3 regions of the Lysinibacillus sp. NPDC059133 genome follow, and region 3 is predicted to be linked to each of the others. Evidence: riboswitches for the same ligand, from Rfam matches in the RefSeq annotation. Region 3 holds a riboswitch; each other region holds the start of a gene.
What was found. Region 3 has a riboswitch for S-adenosylmethionine ahead of metA (homoserine O-acetyltransferase MetA). Riboswitches for the same ligand answer to the same signal wherever they lie in the genome.
Positions count from the first base shown of each region.

Region 1: it holds a riboswitch for S-adenosylmethionine, as region 3 does, so the genes downstream of both, metK (methionine adenosyltransferase) here and metA (homoserine O-acetyltransferase MetA) in region 3, are expected to answer to the same signal.
Region 2: it holds a riboswitch for S-adenosylmethionine, as region 3 does, so the genes downstream of both, ACFXN8_RS13455 (MetQ/NlpA family ABC transporter substrate-binding protein) here and metA (homoserine O-acetyltransferase MetA) in region 3, are expected to answer to the same signal.

Region 1 covers NZ_JBHZDH010000060.1:19,572-29,539, forward strand. Annotated here, with positions in the region: gene ACFXN8_RS22640 (NUDIX domain-containing protein) at 1-278, shown strand, start outside; gene ACFXN8_RS22645 (alpha/beta hydrolase family protein) at 262-1,038, shown strand; gene ACFXN8_RS22650 (MBL fold metallo-hydrolase) at 1,122-2,075, shown strand; gene ACFXN8_RS22655 (alpha/beta hydrolase) at 2,237-3,193, opposite strand; gene pckA (phosphoenolpyruvate carboxykinase (ATP)) at 3,530-5,116, opposite strand; SAM riboswitch class I at 5,848-5,965, shown strand; gene metK (methionine adenosyltransferase) at 6,267-7,463, shown strand; gene ACFXN8_RS22670 (gamma carbonic anhydrase) at 7,644-8,165, opposite strand; gene ACFXN8_RS22675 (alpha/beta hydrolase) at 8,302-9,108, shown strand; partial or broken gene ACFXN8_RS22680 (alanine/glycine:cation symporter family protein) at 9,235-9,968, shown strand, end outside.
Region 2 covers NZ_JBHZDH010000022.1:39,488-49,455, reverse strand. Annotated here, with positions in the region: gene ACFXN8_RS13485 (CoA-acylating methylmalonate-semialdehyde dehydrogenase) at 1-288, opposite strand, end outside; gene ACFXN8_RS13480 (amino acid permease) at 313-1,722, opposite strand; gene ACFXN8_RS13475 (PucR family transcriptional regulator) at 2,079-3,647, shown strand; gene ACFXN8_RS13470 (carbon-nitrogen family hydrolase) at 3,735-4,529, opposite strand; gene ACFXN8_RS13465 (PhzF family phenazine biosynthesis protein) at 4,612-5,406, opposite strand; gene ACFXN8_RS13460 (pyridoxal phosphate-dependent aminotransferase) at 5,545-6,714, shown strand; SAM riboswitch class I at 6,953-7,058, shown strand; gene ACFXN8_RS13455 (MetQ/NlpA family ABC transporter substrate-binding protein) at 7,147-7,980, shown strand; gene ACFXN8_RS13450 (methionine ABC transporter ATP-binding protein) at 8,085-9,110, shown strand; gene ACFXN8_RS13445 (methionine ABC transporter permease) at 9,103-9,774, shown strand; gene ACFXN8_RS13440 (alpha-hydroxy acid oxidase) at 9,788-9,968, shown strand, end outside.
Region 3 covers NZ_JBHZDH010000004.1:133,201-143,168, reverse strand. Annotated here, with positions in the region: gene ACFXN8_RS04015 (TSUP family transporter) at 1-135, opposite strand, end outside; gene ACFXN8_RS04010 (TrmB family transcriptional regulator) at 262-1,044, shown strand; gene ACFXN8_RS04005 (nucleotide excision repair endonuclease) at 1,130-1,501, opposite strand; SAM riboswitch class I at 1,696-1,806, shown strand; gene metA (homoserine O-acetyltransferase MetA) at 1,957-2,892, shown strand; gene ACFXN8_RS03995 (GerAB/ArcD/ProY family transporter) at 3,251-4,984, opposite strand; gene ACFXN8_RS03990 (hypothetical protein) at 5,021-5,254, opposite strand; gene ACFXN8_RS03985 (Ger(x)C family spore germination protein) at 5,258-6,457, opposite strand; gene ACFXN8_RS03980 (spore germination protein) at 6,472-8,019, opposite strand; gene ACFXN8_RS03975 (HesB/YadR/YfhF family protein) at 8,147-8,437, opposite strand; gene plsY (glycerol-3-phosphate 1-O-acyltransferase PlsY) at 8,457-9,059, opposite strand; gene parE (DNA topoisomerase IV subunit B) at 9,761-9,968, shown strand, end outside.

The DNA.
Region 1 (9,968 bases), on a different contig from region 3:
AGGCAGCAATTAGGGAAGTATTCGAGGAGACTGGTGTTCATGTAAAAAACCTTAGATGGTTTGCTGAATACGCCGTTCATGATGACATCTTATTTTGTAAAACGGTCTTTACTGCACAGTTTGCGGGGCAGGAGGACGTTGATTTTGATTTAGAAACTTCAGGAATGACTTGGCTAACAGATGAAGAATTTACTAATCATCCAAATTTAAGCTTTCATATGAAGGATGAAGGTATGCAGAAAATGCTGGAGGAGTTGAAGCATTATGACCAATGGTAAGATCGTTGGAAAACGTCCTTATCCTTCGCCTAATCCAGCTATTCGTTTAACGGAAATCACGTATATGTCACAGGGTATACGTGTGAAAGGATTACTAGCGGAGCCTAAGGCAGAAGGTACATATGATGGCTTTTTATATTTGCGGGGAGGCATGCAAAGCATTGGCATGGTTAGACCTTCGCGTGTCGCACAGTTTGCAGCTCAAGGCTTTATTGTTTTTGCTCCATATTACCGTGGTAATCGAGGTGGAGAAGGTCGAGATGAGTTTGCAGGAGCTGATCGTTATGATGCTGTATATGCAGTAGACGTGCTAAAACAGTTCTGTAATGATAATATCCATGTCTTTGGCTTTTCACGTGGTGGTATTATGGCACTTTGGACTGCAATCTTGCGTAGAGATATTACCTCTATTGTGACATGGGCCGGAGTATCTGATGCAACAGCTACATATTGGGAGCGAACAGATATGCGCCGGATGATGAAGCGTGTTATTGGAGGGACGCCTAATCGTGTACCAGAGGCTTATGATGCTCGAACACCTCTATTTGAGATAGAGCACATTACAGCTCCAGTACTTATTATTCATGGCTATCGTGATGAAAATGTAGATATTGAACATGCAAGACAGTTAGAATTTTATTTGAAGGATGCCAATAAAACATTTGAAACATGGTATGATCTTCGCTATGCTCATCAGTATCCACCGGTCAAAAATAGAGAAACAGTACATGCACTTTGCGAGTGGATGAAACGCCAATAAAATATTATGTTTTGAGAGGAGAGTATTGTTTGAAATACATAATAAGTAAAAGGCGCAAGATTATTATTGTAGGATTAGGATTGATGATAATCGCTTCCACTTTTGTTTATTATAAGTTTTTAACACCTTCAGCAGATATTCAACAATACAAGGAATATTACGCTCCAGAAACAAAGCAAAAAGCATTAAATCAAGATCGGATAAAGGTCACGTTTTTAGGAACATCATCTTTATTATTTGATGATGGCAGCACACAAATAATGATTGATGGTTTTATTTCTAGGCCGCCCTTATTAAAAATGTTGCCTTTTAGTACTGTAAAAACTGATGCAAATGCTGTAAATAAAGCCTTTAAGAAAATAGGAATTGATAATAATAAGCTCCGGGGATTGTTTATCGCTCATACACATTATGATCATGCGTTAGATTTAGCTTATATCGCTAAACAAACTGGGACGCATGTATACGGTTCAGAATCAGCAATTAATATAGGACTTGGTAATGGTATAAATATGAAACAGATGTCTGTATACGAAGTAAATACAGCTATGCAGTTTGGTGATTTTACTGTTACTGTCCTTCAATCGAAGCATTCACCAACCTTTGACGAAGGAGTAAAAATAAAAGAGCCACTTAAACAACCAGCAAAAGCTCTAGATTATCATGAAGATTCTTCATACGATTTCTTGATTACGCATCACAATAAAACATTCTTTGTTAAACCAAGAGCTAATTATATAGAAGGGGCATTAGATGACATTCATGCTGATGTTTTATTTTTAGGAATAGGAGTATTAGGAGCTCAAGATCAAGATTTTCAAAATATGTATTATGAGCAAACCGTGCAGAAAATACAACCAAAACTTATTATTCCAATACATTGGGACAACTTCAACAAACCTTTAACAGATGCTCTTGAAGCATTGCCTAAATTTGCAGATAACACAAAAAAAGGATTAGATTTTATCATTCAGAGGACAAAAGCAGATAGAATTGATTTACAAATACTTCAAGGTTTCCAAAGCATTTATTTCTAAAAATTGCAGGGGAATGGATACAAATTTCATTTAGAGAGTTTACTCCATTTTGATTAACTCTTTTTCAAAATGGAGTTTTTTTGTTCGAAAACTGCTCGGGTAGACCTAAAAAACCGTTCAGGTGCTTTATGACAGGCACCTGAACGGTAGAAAAAAGACATTTACTCTACATATTTTGCTAAAAAGTTATTAATAGTTTCCCAATAAGAGTCACCAGCAACGCTTTCTGCACCACCATGTCCAGCACCTTCAACAATAAATTTCTCCTTCGGTACATTGGCAGCTTCATATACTTCATCTAGCATATCAGATGGAACAAATGTATCATTACTTCCATGAATGAATAGCATCGGTGTTTTCGATTTTGCTACTTGCTTGACGCTATCAGCTTCACCAAGTGTAAAGTCAGCTCTTAACTTCGTAACAATTGAAGAAAAGTGCATAATAGGAAATTCAGGTAAATTGAAGATTTCTTGCAATTGATAGGAGAATTCATCCCAAACTGAGGAATAACCGCAATCCGCAATAATAGCCTTAACATTGCTAGGTAGATCCTCTCCTGAGGCCATCATTACTGTAGCGCCTCCCATGGAAACACCATACAAAACAATTTCAGCGTTGTTATCAGAACTGATAACATTATTAATCCAAGAGACTACATCAAGTCGATCGTGCCAACCCATACCGATATAGTCACCCTCACTTTTTCCATGAGCCCTTGCATCAGGTACGAGAACATTATAGCCGGCATCATAAAAATGCTTAGCATACTTTGTCATTTGTGAACCTTCAGATGAATATCCATGGAAAACAATTGCCCATTTATTTGTTTCGTTTGTATTTTTTAGCGTATAGGCATGTAATTTCAAATTATCGAAAGACTGTATATAAGAGTCCTTGTAATTCTCTTTAAACCACTTCTCACTCTCTTCTTTTTCTTTAGAATCCTTAGGAATAACCGCAATAGAATTGTGCGGAGCATTAAACACATCTGATTTATCAGTATTAGGATTTAAGGCGAAGTTATAAAAATAATTCCCTGCAAAAAATCCAGCCACAACAAACAAGACTAATAGAAGACTGACAATGGTAATAATCACTTTATACTTTCTTTTCATATATTTCCCCCTAAAACTACTATTATGAATTATACACAAAGTTACTAATATGAAAAGTAGAATTTTCTAATAGGGGAATATAAAAAAGGGAACGACCTTAATTGTTCCCTTTGCATGTTGTTGAAATACATGAAATTAAGGTGTCTTAAAGTATGGCTCTTCGGCAAAACGAGGGAGTTGATTTCCGTTCCGACTGTAGCTCACAGGAAAGCGAGTAACATGGAATGGAAATCACCCTCATTTAAAGCTCCAAAACATTCTCAAAGATTTGCTTGACCATTTTGTTTTTCAACACAAAAAAGGGAACGACTGAAATCGTTCCCTTTGCTTAATGAATTATTTTAATGGACCGCCAAGTTTAGTGATAGCTTCAGAAACATTTGAGAATTTCTTGAAGTTATCGTTGAATAAACCAGCAAGTTCAGCAGCTTTTTTATCATAAGCAGCTTTGTCTGCCCATGCATCACGAGGATTAAGCACTTCTGTTGGTACACCTTCAATAGAAGTTGGAATGTTTAAACCGAATACTGAATCTTGAATTGTTTCAACATTAGCTAATTTGCCATCAATTGCAGCACGTACCATTGCACGAGTGTAAGAAAGCTTCATACGGCTACCAGTACCATATTCGCCACCAGTCCAACCAGTGTTCACTAAGAATACTTGTGCACCGTTCTCGTCAATTTTTTGACCTAACATTTCAGCATAAACTGTTGCTGGAAGTGGAAGGAATGGAGAACCGAAGCAAGTTGAGAATACTGGTTCTGGCTCTGTTACACCACGTTCTGTACCAGCAAGTTTAGATGTGAAACCGCTTAGGAAGTGGTACATTGCTTGCTCTTTTGTTAATTTACTGACTGGAGGTAATACACCAAATGCATCAGCTGTTAAGAAGATGATTGTTTTTGGGTGACCTGCAACCGATGGATCAACAATATTTTCAATGTATTGAATTGGATAAGCTACACGTGTATTTTCTGTTAATGAACCATCATCATAGTCACAAACTCGAGTTTCTGGATCAACAGCTACGTTTTCTAGAACAGAACCGAAGCGGATTGCGTTGTAGATTTCTGGTTCTTTTTCAGCAGAAAGGTTAATTGTTTTTGCATAGCAACCGCCCTCAATGTTGAATACACCATTATCAGACCAACCGTGTTCATCGTCACCGATAAGCTTACGGTCAGGATCAGCTGATAAAGTAGTTTTACCAGTGCCAGATAAACCGAAGAATAATGCAACATCACCAGCTTCACCAACGTTTGCTGAGCAGTGCATTGAAAGGATGCCTTGTTGTGGTAATAAGTAGTTCATAATACCGAAAATAGATTTTTTGATTTCACCAGCGTATTCAGTACCACCGATTAGGATAATTTTCTTTTCAAGTGATACAATGATGAAAGTTTCAGAGGCTGTGCCATCAACAGCAGGGTCTGCTTTAAAGTTAGGAGCTGAGATAACCGTGAAGTCAGCAACATGAGAAGCTAATTCTTCTGCAGTTGGACGGATAAATAATTGATGAGCGAAAAGATTGTGCCAAGCATATTCATTGATTACTTGGATGCTTAATTGTGAATCTTTGTCAGCACCAGCAAAGCCTTTGAATACGAATAATTCGTCACGTTCTTTTAAATATTTTACTACTTTTACATATAAGTTATCGAACACTTCAGAAGAAATTGGTCGGTTAACTTTGCCCCAGTCAATTTTATCCTTTGTGCTATCTTCTTCTACCGTATATTTATCTTTAGGTGAACGACCAGTGTATTTGCCAGTTTCTGCACGAACTGCGCCATCTACTGTTAACATAGCTTCACCACGAGAAGTAGCCTTTTCAGCTAATTGTGGTACTGAAAGTTGAACATTAATGTTACCGCCGCTTAATAATTCCTTCAGTTCGTTTGCAATTTCTACTGAATTCATCGATTAAATACCATCCTTTTTTATAGTATTCCCTAGAGTTTGAGGGAGATTTTCTTAATTTCAAAAATAGTATAACACAATTGCTTAAATAATCTATACTAATTCAGAAATTATTTTTCAGATTTTATTACTTTTCAAGAAAACGACAAAAAGTAAATTGATTCGTTTTGATAATGCTTTTTACCCTATATAATAAGTGATCAAACAATCACTTTCGACACAGCAAAATTGTGTTTAGAAGCTTTTGGCTAACATGAGGTTCGCACAGGATGTGAAGTTTTTAGCTTGGTTTTTATTAGTTGGAGCTTGTCTTCGGCTGAAAAGGGGCTACAATCATATTCATCCACCACATGTTCTGTAGCTGACGCTTTGCTTTCGCTACAAAATGTGCTGTAAAGGGTTACACATATGTTAACACATGATGGGAGGTGGAGAATAGGGATTATTTTGTTTCAATTTACAGCATAATCCAAATTAGTTTCTTTATAATCCCGCACTTTCTTTATATAAATACAATCAATTATGCCGATTCCGGGATATCTGCCGGAAGCTTTAGGCCAACAATTGTTTTTTGCGCGAAAGCGTAGTGCTAACGCTTCGCTTTCGCACAGGACGTGGCGTTCTTATACTGAGTTCCTCTATTTCATCGGGTGTTTGGACATTAGCTGAAAGAGGTTAAAAATATTTGACAACGTTCGACCTTTTACGTATTATGAGATATTGAACGGATACTCTTATCCCGAGCTGGTGGAGGGTCAGGCCCTATGAAACCCGGCAACCTGCATGAACCATTTCACACATGCGCTGGTGCCAACCTGATGCAAGGGGAAACCCCTTGAACGATAAGAGTGAAAGGTTACGAAGTCATTATTCCTTTCCTCATGTTAAGTAAGCGTGAGAAAAGGATTTTTTTATTGTTAAAAACGAATGTAAAGGTAAGTATATAGTCCTTTCCTTATTATAATGACGGATCTTTCGAAATCTCGTGTTAAAAGCAACAGTTGTTTATTTGTGCGAAAGCGTAGTGCAACGTAGCGACAGCCACAACAACGGCTTAAGAGTTCAATCTATAGGAGCGGGCTTGACATGGGTAATGAGTACCGTATTAATTCGCAAGTATTATTTGTTAAAGTAATAGGAGGAAAACCAAATGACAAAACGTCGACTGTTTACATCAGAGAGTGTTACTGAAGGACATCCAGACAAAATTTGTGATCAAATCTCGGATGCCATTTTAGATGCTATTTTAGCAGAAGATCCAAACGCACGTGTAGCGTGTGAAACAACAGTAACAACTGGCTTAGTATTAGTAGCAGGAGAAATTACTACTTCTACTTATGTAGATATTAAAGGTATCGTTCGTGATACTGTAGCAGAAATCGGTTATACACGTGGGAAATATGGCTTTGATGCTGAAAACCTAGCAGTACTTGTTGCTATTGGTGAGCAATCACCTGATATTGCTCAAGGTGTTGACCAAGCATTAGAGGCGCGTGAAGGCTCTATGACAGACGCTGACATTGAAGCAATTGGCGCAGGTGACCAAGGTTTAATGTTCGGTTATGCATGTAACGAAACACCAGAGCTTATGCCATTACCAATTAGTTTAGCGCATAAATTGGCTCGTCGTTTAACGGAAGTACGTAAATCTGGTGAACTAGCATATTTACGTCCAGACGGAAAAACACAAGTAACAATTGAGTATGATGAAAACAATGTACCAGTGCGCGTTGATACGATTGTCATTTCTACACAGCATGACGAAGAAGCTACACTTGAGCAAATTCAAGCAGACTTAAAAGAATTCGTTATTGCCCCAGTTGTTCCAAGTGAATTATTAGATGCTGAGACGAAATATTTCATCAACCCAACTGGCCGATTCGTAATTGGTGGTCCAAAAGGAGATGCTGGTCTAACTGGACGCAAAATCATCGTTGATACATACGGTGGCTATGCACGTCATGGTGGTGGTGCTTTCTCTGGTAAGGATGCAACTAAGGTAGACCGTTCTGCGGCATATGCAGCACGCTATGTGGCAAAAAATATCGTAGCAGCTGGTTTAGCAGATCGAGCTGAAGTACAACTAGCTTATGCGATTGGTGTTGCTCAACCTGTATCAATTGCTGTTGATACATTTGGGACAGGAAAAGTTACGGAAAGTGAAATTGTAAAATGGGTACGTGAGCTATTTGACCTACGCCCAGCGGGGATTATTAAAATGCTTAATCTTCGTCGTCCAATTTATAAGCAAACTGCAGCATATGGTCACTTCGGTCGTACAGACTTAAATGTACCTTGGGAACAAACAGACAAAGCTGACGCATTAAAAGAAAAAGCAGGTTTATAAACTATTCAGCTAAAGCAATAAAGTGGCTGAAAAAATATTTTAAGATACTATTACAGAAAGGGGCTCAATATCTAATGCCCCTTTCGCTGTTTTTAACGAAAAAAATAAGCTCCTACTCATAATCGTGTATGGCTCGGTTGTCCAAGGAAACGCGGAGCTGCTTTGATGTAGTTGAAATAACTATTTATTTTTTGGTTGAAGAGATTTATAGTATTGACCTTTTTCTACATATTCACGTATGATGCGTTCCATATCTTCTTTATCTTCATCATTTAATTCTCTTACAACTTTTGCGGGACGCCCTAATGCTAAGCTATTTGGAGGAATGACTTTGCCTGGAGGTACAAGACTACCCGCCCCAATGAATGCACCCTCTCCAATCTCCGCTCCGTCTAATACTATAGAGCCCATACCTATTAAGGCTTTTTTACGAATCGTACAGCTATGTAAAGTTACTTGATGTCCGACTGTTACTTCATCTTCAATAATTAGTGGATATTTAGGGCTTTGATGTAAGCAACAGAGATCTTGAATACTAACCCTTTTTCCGATAATTGTCGGTGATACATCCCCTCGAATAACGGTGTTAAACCAAATGGTTGTTTCAGCACCTATTGTAACGTCGCCAGTAACGGTTGCATAATCGGCAATAAATACAGACGGATCGATATTGGGTGTTTTACCTTTAAATGGATAGATCATGAGAATCGCCTCTTTTCTTTCTATGATGTAATATTATCGTATCAAATACGCAACTTGATGGAAATATTAAATTAAAATGAGCTAGATATTTCGTTATAATCATTGTGTAATTATTTTTTTAGGAGGACTATGTAAAATGTGGAAATGGGAAGCTGATGGACAAGCAAAGGCTGTGGTTGCTATTCTTCATGGTGCATATGAAAATCACCGCTGGTATGCATGGCTAATAGAAAAACTAAGATTGGAAGGCTTCCACATAGTCATGGGGGATTTACCTAATCATGGAGTAAATACAGGGTTTTCAAGTGTTCACGATGAAGATTTTAAAGAATACAACAAATATACAAGGCATTTAATGGAGAATGCTTTTTCGTATAATTTACCTGTCTTTTTAATAGGACATGGGCTTGGCGCGACACTATTGCTACATACCGTGCAAAAACGAAAATATGAATGCGCAGGGATTATTTTAACTTCACCTTGGCTTCATTTAAAGCTATTGCCAGGTAAACTATCAAATGCTTTAACTAGTTTAAGTGCCCTGACTGCGAATGTGAAGCTGACCCATGAAATTACTTTAGAATCATTAACGCGCAGTGTAGAAGGTAGAGATGAGATGAAGGATGAGGTTCCTTTTTCGTCCGTTGTTTCAGTGAAATGGTATCGAGAGCTACAACAAATGATGCGTAATTTAGTGTTATTGCCTAAGGCTGAATTCCCTAATATGCCGATGTTAGTTATGACAGCTGAAAAAGATAAAATTACTGAAACTAAACAAACACGTAATTGGCTTCATCAGATGGAATTTACAGAGTTTCAATTCAAAGAATGGGCAAACTGTTATCATAATCTATTTCATGAAGTAGAGCGTGACGAGATTTTTGTTTATATACGTGATTTTATTAATAATGCTCTTCGAAGAATTGGCTATATAATTAAGTAGTAAATGACCCTCCAATTAACTAGAAAATTACTAACTTTTTGTTACTCGAATATAATGTTGTAATTTTCTGAAAAGTGTAATACTATAATGTCTTGAAGTTACATTTTTTCAAATTGGAGGGGTAAAATGGAAACAATCGTTGGGAAAATTAATGAAATCTTATGGGGACCGTGGTTTATTTATGGTATTTTGCTAATTGGGCTCTTCTTTTCAATCATTACACGGTTCCTACAAGTCAGGCATATTAAAGATATGTTTGTTTTAATGTTTAAAGGCGAAAAATCGGATAAGGGGATTTCATCATTCCAAGCGATGTCTATCGCATTATCTGGTCGAGTAGGAACAGGTAATATTGCCGGTACTGCTACAGCAATCGGGATGGGGGGACCTGGTGCTGTTTTTTGGATGTGGGCAATCGCCTTTATCGGTGCAGCAACTGCTTACGTTGAGTCGACGTTGGCTCAAATTTATAAAGAAGAGAAAGATACAGAATATCGTGGTGGTCCAGCTTTTTACATAGAAAAAGGGATGGGGCAAAAGTGGTTTGCAGTTATTTTTGCTGTTGCCGCATTAGTTGCCATGTTAATATTGATGCCGGGTGTTCAATCGAATGCAATTGCGACAGCAGTTGAAAACGCTTTCGATGTTAAGACTTGGATTACAGGACTTATTATTGTCGTATTATTAGGTACTATTATTATCGGTGGGGTGAAATGGATTGCCAATGCTGCACAGATTATTGTACCGTTTATGGCATTAGCCTATATTCTGATGGCCATCGTCATAATTTCAATGAATATTAAAGAGGTACCAGCTGTATTTTCATTAATTTTTTCTAGCGCATTTGGTGCGCATGAAAT
Region 2 (9,968 bases), on a different contig from region 3:
TTCCTCACAAATCGCTTCAATCAGCTCATCCTGTCTTTCTACTAATAACTGACGGAAACGATGCAAAACCTCGACTCGTTTACCAATCGATGTCTTTTTCCATGATGGGAAAGCTGCCTTCGCTAGCTGGATAGCTTGCTTCACCTCATCTCTAGTCGCTAACGGAACTTGCGCAATGACCTCACCTGTTGTTGGGTTATAAACTTCCGAGTAACGACCACTAGTACCGGCTGTTTCAACACCATTAATAAAATGTGATAACGTTTTCATTTTTTGCTGAACTGTCATAATTTCCCCACTCCTCGTTTATTGTTATTCAAAATCCAATTTTTCCTTTTGAAAAATAGAACTTGCTTCATCTACTGGGTTAGGTGACTTTTTCTTTTGTGTAACTAAATAGAAAATCATCACTACTGCCACTACTACACATGTAAATAAAATTTGTGAGCGCATCGATTCAATAAAGAACATAGCGACTAGCAAAGCTGTGATAACCAATATTGTGAAATACGTTAAATATGGGAATAACCACATTTTCACTTTTAATAACTCGGGATTTTCTTTCTCAATTTTCCGTCGCATTTTTAATTGTGAAAAAGCAATGATTAAGTAAAGAATCAACGTGATTGCACTACATGAACTAAGTAAAAACATAAATACTTTATCTGGTGAAACATAGTTCATGATAACGGCAATATAAGAGAAGAATGTCGCTGTTAATATGGCATTAACAGGTGCTCCCTTTTTATTTAATTTCAAAAATGCTTTTGGGGCCTCCCCCTTCTCCGCTAAAGAAAATACCATTCGAGATGTAGCGTAAAGCGCGGAGTTTAAGCACGATAAAACCGCTGTTAAAACAACAAAATTCATGATTTGTGCAGCTGCGGGAATACCGATATAATCCAACACTGCTACATAGGGACTTGTTAAAATATCTGAGGAATGCCAAGGTAATAATGTGACAACTACCGTTATCGATCCCACGTAGAAAATCAAAATACGCCAAGTAATTGAATTTGTAGCTTTTGTCACCGCTGCTAACGGTTCGTCAGATTCCCCTGCTGCAATAGCAACAATCTCCGTGCCCATAAAGGAGAAAATAACAATGACTACGCCCATCAAGACAGCACCAAAACCATTTGGTAAAAAGCCACCCTCACCGATTAAATTGGCAGTACCTACCGCATCAAAATTAGGTGCGATACCGAAAATAATAAATGCACCAAGTGCCAAAAAAGCTATAATACTTGTAACTTTAATAAGAGAGAACCAATACTCAAATTCACCAAAAGCTTTTACGGAAACAACATTTGTTAAAGTAAGTGCTACGGTTAATAAAAGACTTAGTAGCCATAAAGGGATCCCATCATACCAATATTGAATAATCGCAGCTGCTGCCGTTGCCTCTAAAGCAATGGCGACAACCCAGAAAAACCAATATAACCAGCCAATCATAAAACCAGCCCACGGACCAATTGCTTCATGTGCATAATGCGCAAAAGATCCACTTGTTGGATTGACAGCTGCCATTTCTCCAAGCATTCGCATGACAAGAATAACGATAATACCCGCAAATATATAAGATAAAATTGCGCCAGGGCCGGCTAAGTTAATCACTGAGCCACTCCCCATAAATAGACCGGCTCCGATAACCCCTGCAATAGCGATCATCGTCATATGCCTTTTCTTTAACCCTCTTTGTAAATGCGTCTGTTGCTCCATATCAGCCCACCTCTTTTATTAGATTGGAATACCGCTTACAAAAATTTTACATGTTACATAGAAACGAAGTAATAGACAAACTGTAAAATTCTATACATTTGTTTTAAACATAATGTAAAATAGACTAAACATTCTTAAAATATGATATTTCAGTTTATTTAAGCAAAAACAACACATCAATAAGAAATTAAGAAAAAGGTCTATGATCAATTATGCCTCGGCATAATTGCGTCCGGAATCGGCTTTGTGCTTGCACAAAGAACTCCTTTCCGATTTCCTTGACATCCGCCGGAGGCAACTTATTTCAGCGGATGTTTGTACACCCGCTGAAATAAGTTAAAAGGAAGGGGGATAAAATGAGTCAATTTAAGCTTCAAGTGAAGGATGTATTAGAAAACACATACTTCCAAAGTGCGGAGGTCGTAGCTGGTGAAGAAGGATTATTACGCATTGTAAAGTGGGCCCATGTCATTGAAATTATACAAGTAGATAATTTTCTAGCTGGTGATGAATTAGTTTTAACAACAGGGATAAGCCTTCAGCACAGCATAGAGAACTTTATCTTTTTCGTAGAATCCTTAATCCAAAAAAATTGCGCGGCATTGTGCATTGAATACGGGACTTCCATACAGACCATCCCGGAAGTAATTGTAGCCCTTGCTAACCGTCACAGCTTCCCTATTATCGTTTTTCATGACACGGTTCCTTTCGTCCGTATTACACAAGATTTACATAGTCAAATTATGAATCAACAATATTTAATGATCTCTACTTTAGAATCCTACTCTCAAACATTAAATAAAAATGCTCTATTAGGGCAAACTGCAGAAGAAATTTTACAAAATATGTATCATGAATTGAAGACACAAATTATCTTTTCTATTAAAGGTCGAGAGCCTATCTTTTTTCCAAAGATGCCGCATCATAAGCGCCAACAACTAGTAACGATGAAAAAATCAGCACCCGTATTTAAAAATGAACCAATCTTTATTTTTGACCAGCATTATGCAGATTTAACGCTCTATAGAGAGGATGGTCTATTCTCAGAGTTCGAATTACTTATTTTAGACCGTACAGCTACTGCCCTGGCACAGTTGTTAATGAGAGAATTTTATATCGAAGAGAAAAGGGACATTGAGGATGCCTCTATTTTAGCGGATTGGATCGATCAAAAACTATCGAAAGAAGAAATCTATAAATTTATCGTCACCTATCATTCTAACTATAAGCTTTCTAGCGGGGCTGTTTTTATTTTAGCAACTCCTAATGCAGTCTCTAAGGTACAAGAGGATATTGTCTACAGTAAGCTCTACTATCGAAATCTTTTTGAGCAAAATGGATTTATACCATTTTTATGTGAAAGAAAAAGTTATGTCATTTTTATTTTACTCCATACGAAAGATAGTAAATCGAGTCGCGAATTATTAAATACATTAGTTTCTTCCGTTCAGAAAACTGATTTTTATAAAAAACAAATGGTTCAAGGGTATCAAATAGCCATTGGCAAAGTCGTTGCAGACGTAGAGGAAATACCGAAGAGCTATCAAACTGCACTCGAAACATTGTATATTTGCAGTAAAGTACAAACAACATCTTATTTTTATGATGATTTACATCTGTATCACCTCATCTATAAATTACAGATGCAAGTAAATTTACAGGAAGTGATTCAAGATTATTTGCAGCCCGTTATTGAATACGACAAAAAATATAACAGTAAGCTATTAGAAACCTTGCAAGTATACTTACAAACGAACGGCTCCAAACAACAAACTGCCAACCAACTGTTCATCGTCCGTCAAACGCTCTACCATCGTTTAAAAAAGCTTGAAAGTCTCTTAGGGGAAAATTTCATGAAGGGACATAATCGGATTACGCTTGAATTTATGTTGCTTGCTAATTCTTTAATTGAGGATAAAAACTAAAATACTTTGCTTTTGCGGGGTTTATCGGTGGTGTTGATTGGTTAGCACGCTCAAGGTTGCTTTGTTCCTTGAGCGTGCTATCAGATTTTAATTTTCGGTAACTACTCCGCTATATAATCCTGGTCTGCGGTCGTCATAAACTGGAATTCTACCTCGTACTTCATCGACAATCGAGAAGTCCACGTCAATGACAGCGACTTCTTCATCCTCTGCGCCAACCCAAAGCACTTCACCCCATGGTTGAATAATCATTGATTGACCATTGAAGTTTTCTACCTTTCTAGAAATACGATTAACAGCGATCACAAAGCATTGATTTTCAATGGCACGTGCTTGCAACAATGTTTTCCAATGGTCGATACGTGGTGTCGGCCATTGCGCCGGTACGAACAATACCTTTGCTCCCTCTAAGGCGTGAGCACGTAGCCATTCTGGGAAGCGAATATCATAGCAAATCACGCCTGCAGCCTCGATATCACCTAGGGCAAAGCGATTCATTTCATCGCCTGCTTCTAAATATAAATGCTCGTCCATCAAACGGAAAAGATGTGCCTTGTTATATTCACCTACTAACTCACCATTGTTATCAAACGTATACATCGTGTTGTAAAATTTATCGCCCTTCTTCGTTGAAACAGAGCCACCAACAATATGTACGCCAAGCTCTTTCGCTAAATCTGATAAAAATGCTTTCGAACGTTCTCCATCCACATCTGCAAGCTCTGGTAATTTTTCAAGTGCATAGCCTGAATTCCACATTTCCGGTAGTACAATAATTTCTGCACCTTGTTTTGCCGCTTCACGAATCTTGTCCTCAGCGCGAGCAAAATTTTCTTCTACTTTGCCAAAGCCTACGTTTAATTGAATACAACCAATCTTCATTACTATTCCTCCTCTAGACAGTACTGTTCTGTATTTATACTACAATAAATCAACCTTACTTCCATGGTTTAAGCTCAAATATTTAGATTAATATTTCACCACTTAATACTTGAACTGCCGAACCCGCAATAGCCACATCTTTTATTTTCGGTGTAACGTACAATAGCCCACCACGTTTTGAAAGCTGTTTGCTCACAATGCTTTCTTTTGATAACTTTTCACACCAGTAAGGTCCTAACGCACCATGAGTGGAACCATTTACATGGTCTTCATCAATACCCTGTGCTGGAGAAAAGAATCTTGAGACAATATCAATCCCCTCATCTTTAGAACGGCTTGTAATACAAACACCACGTACCGGGAACTGTTTCATCGCATGAAAATCAGCTTTGAAATCTGCAATATACTCTTCGTGACTTAGCTCCACTATATAATCCAATTCTGTTTTCCCGACATATGTTGGTTTCACACCAAGCCATTCTTCAAGCTCCAAAGGACATTCAATCTTTTCTAACCGATACTTTTGAATTGTTATTTCAACTAGTTCATTCAACCAAATTGCTTGCAAAGGGCCGCTTACAGTCTGGAATGTAATCGAAGAATTGACGGGTACAATTCCTTGTTTCCAAAGTAAAAAAGCGCTAGCGATTGTTCCATGTCCACAAATCGGTATTTCCTTTGCTGGTGTAAACCATCTAAGAAAAAAATCATGCTCCTTCTTTTGGACAAAAGCTGTTGTTGGTACGGGAATCTCCTGAGCAATTTTCTGCATGGTCGACTCAGGTATTGTTGAATCAAGTAAACAGACTGCTGCGGGATTTCCCTTGTAAAGTTCTGTAGTAAAAGCATTGACGATAAAATATGAGACTTTGTTCAATTTTTTCACCTCATAAATATAATCGGGTCTCTTTTAGTTTTTAGTTAACTGAAAAGACTCTAGACATTTAGTAAAAAAAGTAATACTATTTGCTTCATATCTTTAATAATTATTATATTCTGAAAAAGGTGAACATGGATGGAATTCTCAAAAAAACTACAGCAACTTCCAACTCAATTTTTTGCAGCACTTGTGCAAAAAGTAAACACTGCTCTAGCTGAAGGGCGTGATGTTATTAATCTTGGTCAAGGTAATCCTGACCAACCCACTCCTTCACACATTATTAAAGCATTACAGGAGGCAGCAGAAAATCCTCAAAATCATAAATACTCTCCATTTCGTGGCATAGCAGAATTACGCCAAGCAGCAGCAAACTTCTACAAACGTGAATACAATGTTGACATTGATCCTGACACAGAAGTAGCTATTCTCGGTGGTACGAAAATTGGTCTTGTTGAGTTACCGTTAGCCGTTTTAAACCCCGGGGATACTATGCTATTACCCGATCCTGGATATCCAGATTACTTATCAGGTGTCGTATTAGGCGATGTTAATTTTGAAGTCATGCCTCTTTTTGCAGAAAATCATTTCCTGCCCGATTATAATGCTTTATCCGATGCAGTAAAAGAAAAGGCAAAGCTGCTTTACTTGAATTACCCGAATAATCCAACTGGCGGTACTGCAACACTTGAATTTTTCGAGGACACAGTACGCTTTGCAAAAGAGCACAACATTATCGTAGCACATGATTTTGCCTACGGAGCGATTGGATTTGACGGCAATAAACCTATCAGCTTCCTCCAAGCTGACGGTGCAAAAGATGTCGGTATCGAAATGTATACATTATCCAAAACGTATAATATGGCAGGCTGGCGCATTGGTTTTGCAGTTGGTAACCCCGATATTGTTGCAGCCATTAACCTTATTCAAGATCATCTATTTTGTAGTCAATTCCCCGCAGTGCAACAAGCGGCGGCAGTTGCACTTACCGCTTCACAGAGTTGCACTGACAAGTTAAGAGCAACTTATGAGCGTCGACGAAATGTCCTGATCGAAGAAGCTCAGCGAATTGGTTGGCAAGTAGCGGCACCAAGAGGCTCTTTCTTTGCATGGCTCCCTGTTCCATTAGGTTTTACGAGTGAACAATTTGCCGATTTATTGCTCGACAAGGCTGATATCGCAGTAGCTGCAGGCAATGGCTTCGGTCAATATGGTGAAGGCTATGTACGGGTTGGTTTACTTGTTAGCGAAGACCGCTTACGTGAAGCGATTAGCAGAATTGAAAAATTAAACTTATTTAGCTCATAAACATTTCAATCCCCCTACTTGAGTAGACTCTACCCGAAAAACTGTTCCATTAGCACAAACTTGCTATGGGAACAGTTTTTTATTTCACTATCTTTTTTTGTTGCTCCAACCCTACTTCTAGCGGATTCTTTTTCAACTAAATATTATAATAAAATAAAAAATTTTAAAAATTCGATTGACTTACTATATTCTATAATTTATATTAGTTCTATCGGATTTACAAAAAAATATTATAAATCTCTTATCAAGAGTAGCTGAGGGACTGGCCCTATGAAGCTCGGCAACCTCCTTTTTTTAAGGAAGGTGCTAAATCCTGCAAACGATCATCGTTTGATAGATAAGAGAGGACGTTTTTTCATGAGCCTCTCTTAGTTTATAAGAGAGTTTTTTTTATTTTTAACTACCGATAAAACAACTTTGGAGGTATGTTTCATGAAAAAGAAAAACAAATTTTTATTAGGTTTAGCGAGTCTCACATTAGTAGCAGCATTAGTAGGCTGCGGTACTAAAGAAGACAGTAAAGATAGTCAAGATAAGGCTATTAATGAAAATAAAATTGTAGTGGGTGTGACTTCTGGTCCACACGAACAAATTGCAGAGGTTGTTGCAAAAGTTGCCAAAGAAAATGGCTTAGAGGTTGAACTAAAAACTTTCTCTGATTATGTTTTACCAAATACATCGTTAGCCGAGGGTGATCTTGATGTAAATAGTTATCAACACAAGCCATTCCTCGATGCATTTAACAAAGATCACAAAACAGATTTAGTGCCAGTAGGAAAAACAATTTTAAATCCTATGGGCATATACTCTGAGAAATATAAATCATTCGATGAGGTTCCTGATGGTGCAACATTCGGGTTACCAAATGATCCAACGAACGGGGCTCGTGCTCTATTTGTCCTTCAAGAGGCAGGCATCATTAAATTAAAAGAAGGTGCAGACTTAACAGCATCTATTCGCGATGTCGAAGAAAACAAAAGGAATTTTAAATTCATTGAATTAGAAGCTGCACAAATTCCGAAGCAGCTTAGTGAAGTAGATGTAGCAGCTATTAATACGAACTTCGCTCTTGATGCTGGCATTAATCCTAAAAAAGATTCAATCCTTTTAGAGTCTACTGACTCTCCTTATGTGAATTACATTGCAGTCCGTGCTGAAAACGAAGACGACCCAACAATCAAAAAGTTCGTTGAAGCTTATCAATCTGATGAAGTACGCAAATTTATTGAAGAAGAATTCAAAGGTTCTGTTATTCCGGGCTGGTAATTGACGATTAAGGACCTTTCATACAATCGAGAATCTGCGAGACTCCTACGGAAAACTAGCAGATTCTTGCTTTATAGAAGGGCTTAGAAAGGAGATATCACAGTATGATTCAATTAGAAAATATAACAAAAGAATTTAAAACTAAAAAAGATATCGTCAAAGCAGTAGATGGTATTAACTTGCATGTTAAAAAAGGTGAAATTCATGGAGTTATTGGCTACAGTGGTGCAGGAAAAAGTACCCTTATACGCTGTGTCAACTTATTAGAGCGTCCAACAACAGGAAAAGTATTGATCGACAATGTAGATATTACTTCCCTTTCTCTAAACGACCTTCGCAAAACACGTCAAAAAATCGGGATGATCTTCCAGCATTTTAATCTCTTGAAAACAGCGACTGTTTACAACAATATCGCGGTACCATTAAAACTTCTAGGCTATAACGACTCTGAAGTGAAAAACCGCGTTGCAAAATATGCAGAAATTGTTGGCCTAACAGAGAAATTAGATAGCTACCCTAGTCAGCTTTCTGGGGGGCAAAAGCAACGTGTCGCTATTGCACGTGCTCTTGCCCAAGAGCCTGAGATTTTGCTCAGTGATGAAGCGACAAGTGCTCTCGATCCTGAAACAACTGACGCTATTCTTGAGCTTCTCTTGAAAATTAATCGTGAGCTGGGCATCACTATTTTACTCATTACACATGAAATGAATGTTATTCAAAAAATTTGCGATGATGTATCCGTTCTTGAATCAGGGACAGTTGTGGAATATGGCTCTGCTATAGAGCTATTTTCGAAGCCTCAGCATCCAACGACACGAAAATTTTTAAATACCATTTCTCAACGTAATTTATCTCCTTCCCTTATCGAGCAATTAAATGTTTCGGGAAGTGTTATTCGTTTAACATTCCTTGGCGAAAGTACCGGGAAACCTTTACTTGCAGAAGTGAGCAAAGTTTATGATGTACAACCAAATATTTTAACAGCCAATATCATTGAATTAAAAAACGGCATTGTCGGTAATATTGTCGTGCATCTACACGGTGAGGCATATATCGTAGAAAAAGCACTTAAATATTTTACAGAAAATGGGGTAAGCGTTGAGGAATTAGGAGGCGAATTATATGAATAGCATTCAAAGCTTCTTTGCAGATTGGTCAGATGTTATCGGGAAATCCATTATCGAAACGTTCCAAATGGTCGGGATTTCATTATTCTTTTCTATTTTAATCGGGATCCCTTTAGGGCTTTTAATCGTTTTAACTCGTCCGGGACAATCGTTTGAAAATAAATTTCTCTATCAATTTTTCAATTTATTTATTAATATTATTCGCTCGGTACCGTTCATTATTTTACTATTCTTCATTTTACCGTTCACAAAGATAATCGTTGGCACAACTATTGGTGTAAAAGGTGTTATTGTGCCGCTTGTTGTTTATACAGCACCTTACATTGCGCGACTTATGGAAACGGCACTTTTGGAAGTTGATCCAGGTGTTGTGGAAGCTTATACAGCAATGGGTATTAAACGTCGTCACATCATTTGGAATGTCTTACTACGTGAGGCTCGCCCATCCATTATTTTAGGCTTAACAATTGCCACAATCGGTCTGATAGGAGCAACAGCAATGGCAGGAATGGTTGGTGCTGGGGGTTTAGGTGATCTCGCATACCGTTACGGTCATTTACGCTATGAGGTCGATGTGATGTATGCGACAGTGTTTATCTTAATCATCCTTGTTCAGATTATTCAATCAATAGGTAACCGCTTTGCTGTGAAACTAAAGAAAGATTAGTAGGAGGATTACGATGACAAAGACAACACCTAGCGATCTACTGTTAAAAAATATAAATGCACAGGCCCCCTTCCCTATTTGCTTTGCAGATTTAGAAAAGGCAGTTGCAGAAAAAATGGAAGCTGGTCCGTTTGGCTATATCCGTTCAGGTGCTGGGGGTGAGCAAACATTACGAAATAACCGCGCAGCCTTTG
Region 3 (9,968 bases):
TGGATTTAACCCGGCAAACATAAGGGCAGGTAATGCAATTAAGCCACCACCACCAACGACCGCATCCACAAAGGCGGCTAAAAATCCAAAAGATATTAATAATATGACTACATTTAAATCTACTTCAAATAGCATGTTTACACCTCTTTAGATAGTTACTACTGAAATAGTAACTAAATTTTGCGTAGCTGTAAAGACTAATTTTTTTCGTTGGCTAATCTTCATGGCCTTCAACTATAATAGAGGAAATGGAGGGATTCGATGGAATTATTAATCGCCCAATTAAAAGAGCTAGGATTCACAGAATATGAAGCAAAGGCCTATACGGCACTCGTACAAAATAGTCATGTTAGTGCCTATCAAGTAAGTAAAAACTCCGGTATCCCACGTGCAAGAATATATGACATACTTAATGTACTTGTTGAAAAAGGGTTAGTACTGAAAGAAGAAACGGCAGATCAAACGACATACTCTTCCATTCCTGTCGCTGTATTTTTACAACAAATTCAGCAACGTTGGCAATCGAATTTCACGTCGATAAGTGATCAATTAGAAAAATTAGAGGTAAAAGAGCAGGAAACGGAGCATAAGGTTGTCACGTTAAAAGGAAAAGAGGCAATCGTCAATTATTGTCAGTCGTTATTAAAAAAAGCGGAGAAAAAAGTACTATTATCAATGTGGGTAGATATGTATGAAGAATTGCGAGAAGATATACATGCGGTCGCTCAGCACATTCCGGTTCATGGTATTACATTGTATGTGGATGAAAATGTTGCAACCATTGACCAGCATCGCGTTACTCAATATACGAGGACAGCTTCCACGCCCCATTGGTTTATTCTGTCTGTAGATGGTCAAGAGATGATTTATGGTCACTCACCGTCAAATCAAGAAACGGCTTTTATTACAAATGATCCTGTTCATATCTATTTATTAGAGGATTATATATGGCATGACGTGCTTGTTAATCGACTGTTAAAGCGCGATGAGATGGAGCTTGAGGAATGGATTACGAAAGAACGTAAAGCATTTTTTGTAGAGTAAAATATTAAAAAGAATCTGCTCGCCATCATGTACATTACAGGATGGCGAGCAGACTCTTATTTTTTGTTAAATAGTATTTTTTATCTTAATAAAAAACTTTATCAACATTGTATTTAGCGCGGAATGAATTGATCGCGTATGTTTCGTAAATTTCACGTTCCATTGGATCTTCCACTTCATACACTTCAATTTTGAAAATTTCATTACGATGATTTTTCATCGGTGACACATTGTCCTCAAAATGCTTCTTAATACGTTGACGAATTTTACGAGCTTTACCGACAAATAATAGTTCGTTCTCTTCATTGTAAAATAAGAAAATACCACCGTTTTCACGTGTGATTTTATGGAAATCAATAAAACCATGGTACGGTGTGATTGGTACATCACCTGGCTTTAAATCTTGTTCGCGTTGGCGAATTACTAAATCTGGTTTTGGAAATTCAATTTTAATCAAACTATTCACGTTCCTCTCTGTTACTAAAGGTATATGTTAACATAATTACAGCTTGTTTACCATAAAATATGTAGACATAGTTTCAAGATTAGTGTTAAACAAATTACATCATGACATGCATGGTTAATAACAAAATATTCTATGTATTATTGATATTCTTAATTGTTCGTGTTACAATTCTTTTTAATTAAATAATCTTATCATGAGAAGTTGAGGGATTTGGCCCGATGACGCTTCAGCAACCTCTAACAAAAGTTAGAAAGGTGCTAATTCCAGCAAAGGATTTGTCCTTTGAGAGATAAGAGTGAACGTGGAAAAATCCTTCTCATTCTATCTCAAATGGAATGAGGGGGATTTTTTAATTTCATCGAAAAAGAAGACTTAATGAGCTTTGAACAGGGCCTGTGCATGGAGACTAAGGCCCAATTGATTTTAACTAGAGAGGGGAATGCAAGATGCCAATTAATATTCCAAAAAACTTACCAGCTGGAGAACATTTACGTGAGGAAAAAATATTCGTTATGGAAGAGGACAGAGCGAAAACTCAACAAATTCGTCCATTAAATATCTTAATTTTTAATTTAATGCCGGAAAAAGAAAAAACAGAGCTGCAATTACTACGTTTATTAGGTAATACACCGTTACAGGTGAATATTACATTTTTAAATACGGCTACACATGAATCGAAAAATGTTAGTAAATCACATTTGCAATTATTTTATACGACGTTTAATCAAATTCGTCATCGTCGCTATGATGGCATGATTATTACGGGTGCACCAGTAGAAAAAATGGCATTTGAAGAAGTGAACTACTGGCAGGAAATTTCAGAAATTATGGATTGGTCCAAAACAAACGTAACATCAGTCTTACATATATGTTGGGGTGCTCAGGCAGCGTTATACCATCATTACGATATCGGTAAAATTGAGCTTCCTGCTAAATGCTCAGGTGTATACTCTCATGTCATTACGGATTTAACGGTGGATTTAGTACGTGGCTTTAGTGATTCATTTACGGCACCACATTCACGTTATACATCCGTATCAATTGATGAAGTACTTAACCATCCTGATTTACGATTACTATCTTATTCAGAAGATGCGGGTGTTTTCATTGTGCAATCTAAGGATAATAAAAACATTATGATTACTGGCCATCTTGAATATGATGCGACAACTTTAGCGGATGAATATAGTCGTGATGTTGCGAAAGGATTAGATATTGAGGTACCCGTGAATTACTTCCCAAATGATGATCCAGGAAATGAACCGATTAATACGTGGCGTGCCCATACACATTTATTATTCTCAAATTGGCTGAACTACTATGTTTACCAAGAAACACCATACGAATGGGATTTCGTTGATCAAATTGAATATCATATTTAACTTCTTTCAGCGGGTGTCCAAATATCCGTTGCTGCCGCTGTCGCTACGTTTCACTACGCTTTCGCACAGTCAACACACGTTGCTGACGCTGCGTTAGCACTCCGTACGCAATTATGCCGAGGCATAATTGATTAATGTTCAATAGCAATTAAAAATGATGACCTTGATATTTTAGGGTCATCATTTTTTACTTTACTATGTTCCCGACTGGGCGCTTTCCTGAGGCGTCCGATGAGCCGCTCCGCTTCGCTGCAGGGTCTTATCTGTGACGCGTGACGCTGGTCCCTGAAGAGTCGCCCAGTCTCCACTCTAATCAACAAATGTCACGCACAACTTTTGGTGATGAACCACATTGCTGTTAATTGTCTGGCGATTTTCCATTCTTATCACTATTTGGAGTATTGCCGGTATCGCTATCATTCTGTGTAGTATTACCGGTATCGTTGTCACTCATACTTTTAGGAGCATTTCCGCCATTGTTGCTATTTTCACTTTGTGTAGGCTTTTCGGCATTACTGCTACTTTCATTTTGAACAGCGTTTTCGTTATTGTTACTTTCACTTTGAGAAGCATTTCCGCTATTACTGCTATTTTGACTCTGAGAAGAATTTTGGCCATTGTTATTACTTTCATTTTGAGAAGCATTACCACCATTGCTGCTATGTTGACTCTGAGAAGAATTTTGGCCATTGTTACTACTTTCATTTTGAGAAGCATTACCACCATTGTTGCTATTTTGACTCTGAGAAGAATTTTGGTCATTGTTACTACTTTCATTTTGAGAAGCATTACCACCATTGCTGCTATTATGTTGACTCTGAGAAGAATTTTGGTCATTGTTACTACTTTCATTTTGAGAAGCATTACCACCATTACTGCAATTTTGACTCTGAGAAGAATTTTGGCTATTGCTACTACTGTCACTTTGTGTAGCATTTCCGTTATTACTACCATTTTCATTTTGTGTATTACTACTACATTGCGTAGTATTTCCTTGATTCCCATTAATTTTACGAATCATCGCGACAAGTAATAAAACTAATGGTAATAAAATCATGAAAACGAAGGAAAATATTGGCCATGTATCTCTATTGTAAATATCTGAATGAATGATATTAGGATGAACAATTTGTGAAATTCCAAGGATAATCATACCGAGTGGAAAAATGAGCGGTCGATGATTTTTAATTTTAAATATTTGTGCGATACCGATAACCGAAGCATAAAAATACATAAAAGTTCTAATATAAATTGAGATTATCCACATGGCGGCCATAATTACTTCAATACGCTGCAAAAAATTACCGATTGAAATTCTTTGAGCTAATGAATAGCTAGGAAATGTCCTAGCAGCTGTATTTTCGGGACCTAGGACAAGGATAGACAGTGCGATGATCAAAATTAAGGCAATTCCTCCAATAATTGTGCCAATGTAAAAACCTTTTTGTGCAGATTTTTGGACGTTAACTGCGGAAGGGAAAATCGTTAATAATACAACAAGCGGGAATGAAAAAAGACTTATAAATCGAATCATACTAAAGAATACTGATTTTTTTGGTGTTTCCATTATTGGCTGTAAATTTTCAATCTGGATGGATGGTGAAATGAAAATTACAAAGAAAATGAAAATTAGGGCAAATATTGGAAACAGTATTTCTGCAGAACGAGCAAAAACTTCAATTCCTAGAAATGCAGCATAAATAATGATAATACTGAACATAAATGCAAAGGCCATTGTAGGTGTTTCTGGCATTATTTCCGTTTTCATGAAAATTCCAATGAAATATAATAATTCACCGGCAGAAAGTAAGGATATAATTATAAAGCAAATTGCAGTAATTTTTCCGAAAAAACGACCTAATATCTTTTCATTAGCCTCTACAAATGTAAGGGTAGGTGTTCTATTTCCTAAAGCAACGAAAAGCTTTATTATGGGCAAACTTAAAACGACACCAATGATCGCTGCAATCCATGCATCTTGCTTTGCTTCGCTTGTTACACTTGCAGGGATAATTAAAATGGCTGTGCCAATTGAAAAGAGAAGGGTAATGATCATAAATTGTCTTGAACTAATTATTTCTTTTTCCATCATGAACGATACCCCTTTTCTTAACATAAAGTTGCCTTATTATTTTGTCAGGGAGACGATTAAATCTTTAATTGGTGAAAAAATAAAGGTAATTAAGTCTAGTGGGCTCGGAATTTTGAGCCTTAATGAGACCGCAATATTTAATGCAGCACCTAGCAATAAAAAAATCGAAAAAATAACGATCGTTTTCGTTTCTTTATTTTTTTTTAATGTTGGAATGAAGGCAAAGGCAATACTAGCAGAAATGATTAGAATGAATATCGTCATAATCATGGCTTATTCTCCCTTCGTCTTATTCACTAATGAGTTTTCCATCGTCCCTAATCCTTGTGTGTTCACATGTACTTCAACTTTAACTGGTAGCTCTTGAAATATAGTTAGCCAGTCTTTTTTTATTTTTTTCCACTCTTTAGGATTTGTGCGATGAAGTGCTGCACCAAATCCAAAAATATCGACCCGATAATTTTGCTGAACTGTACTGATTGTTTTTTCGATTCGTTTTTTAATAAGTTCTTCCGTTTTTTTATTGATGTTTAGAATCGATTTTTCTTTAGTAAGATCTATATTACATTCAACTTCTCCGACATTTTGGCTAACATCTATAGAAACATTGATTTTAGGAGCTCCTTTTTCAAATTTACCTTTTATTTTCGTCTTTGAGTGCGTAATTTCAGTTGATAACGTACCTCCCTTAGGGCAAGCAAGAATTTCAATGGTACTTTCTATTTTGTCCATTAAAAAACCGAGGCTTCTACTCTCATCTTCCGTTAAAAGCCCAATGAATTTATCTTCTTTAAATACAGCTAAGCCCGTATACCTCAATAGCACAGGAGATTTCGATCTTTTAACATTCGTTTGTTCCATTCCAACATTTTTATCCCCATGGATTTCAATGGCAGACATGACTACACTTTTTTCTTTGTTATTTAAAGTATTGATTAATTCATCAATTTTAATGGATTGAGTTGTACCCCAAGATTTCTCTGATGTTTTAAGAGATTTTAGCATTTTATTTGCTGGTACTTTTTCGATAGGTGTTAATACATTTAAAACTTCATCGGCAGTCGCGTCATGAGCAACGATGACATCGAAATCATTTCTGAATTCATGATCTCTTGAAATTAAATCTAATGGCTCGCTAATTCCTTCTTTTGCTAATTCATCACCGAGCACAACTATTTGTAGATGAGAAAAATAAAGTTTTCTAGCAGTTACTGTTGTCATTTTTCTAATGGCCTCAAATACCGTTTTACCTTTTGCCTGGTAAGTGATCACTGGTGATCGTCCTGAAGTAGGCTGTTTGGTGGAGATTTCACCAGTATCTACAACTTGAACAGTTATCTCAAATTCATGATCTACTTTATCTATTCCTAATGCAGCGACAATCGCTAATTCATTGAGTTCACGCTTACTCCAGCAACCACTTAAAAGTAAAGTAAGAATCATTAGTAAACATATTGCCTTACATTTTGCCATGGTGCATTCCTCGTTTACACATTTGATTGATTCCTTTTTTTCGTATTAAAATATTTATGACCTCTGACAGTATTTTTTTGACTAATTAAGCGTGGTCGAGTCAATAAAGCTCTACGCGGGAACAACACTAGTGCATCTTTTTGATCCTGTAAAACTAATGGACCGAACGGACTTAAATATGGAACACCGAAAGTTCGTAGGCTACATAAGTGCAGGATGATGATCATAAGTCCAAACATAAGACCAAACAATCCAACTATTGCTGATACAATCATTAATGGGAAACGAAGCGCACGAACTGTATTGGATAAGCCATAGGCAGGGAACAAGAAGCTACTAATGGCTGTTAGTGCCACAATAATGACCATTACGGCTGAAACAATTCCTGCTTCTACGGCTGCTTGACCGATCACTAATGTTCCAACAATGGATACTGCTGGTCCAATTGTTCTTGGCATTCGAAGACCTGCTTCTCTTAACACCTCAAAGGCAAGCTCCATAATGAGTGCCTCTACAACGGCAGGGAAGGGGACTCCTTCTCGTTGAGATGCAATACTTATTAGCATAGGAGTTGGTAGCATTTCTTGATGGAAGGTGGTGATCGCTATGTAAAGCGATGGTGCCACCAAGGCTAAGCTAATTCCAAAAAATCTCAAAATGCGGATAAGAGTACTAATCATCCAATGTTGATAATAATCTTCAGCAGACTGTAAAAAGGATGTAAATAGGGCCGGTACAATTAGGACAAACGGTGAACCATCCACTAAAATAGCAATTTTACCGTCTAATAGTTCACCAGCAATAACGTCAGGTCGTTCAGAATTATAAACTGTAGGGAATATAGTGGATTTAGAGTCTTGAATAAAATCTTCGATGTAGCCGCCTTCCAAAATACCATCAATATTAATACGATCTAATCGGGCAAGAACCTCTGCTACTATTTTGTCATTCGCAATGCCATTTATATACATAACGGCAACTTCCGTTTTTGTTACTTCACCGATAATACGGGACTTGATCCAAAGATTCGGACTTTTAATTTTTCGACGGATAAGGGCCGTGTTAGTTCGTAACGTTTCCGTAAAGGATTCCCTTGGACCTCTAATGACCGATTCTGTCGATGGCTCCATAATGGCTCTATCTTTTGCACCTTTTGTACTTGTTACGATACCCGTTGAAGATTCATCTAATAAGATGACCGTATCACCATTTAAAATAGAGTTGTACAGTGCTGAAAAATGGAAAATATCATTCACATCGCCGACTGTTAAACAAGAATCTTTTAAATATCGAATAATCTTTTCTATTTCTGAATCTTGATTATCTTCAATAGCAAGCATTAATTTATCAATCACAGCATTAGAAATGCTTATTTTATCGGATAAGCCATCTACATAGATGATCGCCATCGTATATTGTTCTGCTTTTCCAATGATCACTTCTCGTATGACAAGGTCATTACTATTCCCGAGTGTGTTTTTAATCATCTTCAAATTTTGAGAAAGAGAACTATACAGTTGGTCATTGTTTTGGGAGGTATCGGCAATTTTAGAAATAGACATGTTTTTTCCTCCTCAAGTTTTTACATAAATATAGAATGTGCAACTTTGAGAGAAGATAAACCAAAATTAGAAGTGAACTCATATAAAAAAGCAGTGTTCCCTTCGTCTAACGAAAGGAAACACTGCTTTATTTTTTATACTCATATTTTAATTCGTCATTTGTAGCATCCACATCTACATATAAATCGTGATCATTGAAAAACCATAAATCTTTTTCATCTATATAGTAGATAACATCGTCAATCACTGTCTTTACACCAATTTCGATTGGTTCTTCACGTGTCATACCAAGAGAAAAGCCTTCATGAAAAGGACTGGAACCACCATATCTAGCATAAAAACGAATAGTATCTCCGGATTCTACTTCCATCTCTTGTTTGAACCATTGTAGTGCTTCATCTGTTAGTACGATATTCATTAGAATGTTCCTCTCCTCGTTACAGCCATTTCACCTTTGGCTCGGTACCATTTTTAATGCGGGCAATATTTGCTCGGTGACGGTACATGATAAAAGTAAATAAACATGCTACTAAAATACCTAACGCAAAATCGCCTGTAACAAAATAATATACGATTGAATAAATAAGTGCTACTAAAGCGGCAATCATCGAAGTTAAACTTACAATTTTCGTTATTTTTAATGTTACAATAAAAGCAATAAATAATAAGACAAATAGAGGCCATGAATATCCTAAGAGAACGCCTGCTGATGTTGCCACCGCTTTCCCTCCGCGGAAACCTGCAAAGATAGGGAACATATGCCCAATAACGGCTACTAGTCCAAGAATTAGCGAGTGAATGGAGACTTCAGAGAATACAGGAAGAGCTACAAGTAATACGGCTGCTGTACCTTTTAAGACATCCATAATCGTTACGACGATTCCTGCTTTTTTTCCTAAAATACGAAATGTATTTGTCGCACCTAAATTACCGCTTCCGTGTTCACGAATATCCGTTTTATAAAAAATTTTGCCTACCCATAATCCAGAAGGTATAGAGCCGATTAGATAAGCACATAAAATAATAAGTCCATTTAGCATAGCTGGACTCCTTTCATCCATAGATTATTACTTGGTACTAATAATATGTAATAAATATTTTACACTTTTTCTCTACAATCTACAATGTCATGAAGGAGATTTCTTCGTGTATCTTGAATTCATTATAAAAGATAACTATTTTTCAAGGATTTTTATATGTAGTTTAATATATGTTAGGCTTTTTGACATGATTCATGTTGGTTGCAGGTTGCATGAAAGCCCTTTCTAAAAATATAGGTATAAAGGCAATTTTGTCAATCATCCATTCCTTTGGTAGAATAGAAGTCTATCTTTAATTTCTAGAGTAAGTTAGTATGAATTTTCTAATAGACAGAAGGAACCTATTAAGTACTGAATTGTATATTTTTCAGGGGATATTCAAATGCTTCTGTATGGAAGACCAAAACCTATAGCGATCGGTATCGTTTTGAAATGAGAGTAATGACCAGAAGATAGCCCTATGTTGTTTTATTTATGCAACTAATGTTTACGATCCTGCGTCAAGGGAATAGGATAGTTAGTAATACATATTAAAGCAACTATTGCAACTTTTTCTTTCAGTAAAAAGCTCAAAACGACAAAGCTGTGAGGAAATTTTAAAAATTTATTGGGTCTGTCACTAGCTATTGACAGGAAATGCTATTATTATTAGGAAGAGAACATAAATAGAACATGCGTTTTGTTTTTTGGAGGGGAATTTTTTGGCGAATAAACAGTCACCAAGCGTCTATAATGATGACGCCATTCAAGTATTAGAAGGATTAGAAGCGGTACGAAAACGACCCGGCATGTATATCGGTTCTACAGATGGCCGTGGACTTCATCACCTAGTATATGAAATCGTAGATAATGCGGTGGATGAAGCACTGGCTGGCTTTGGTTCTCATATCATTGTCCATATTCATAAAG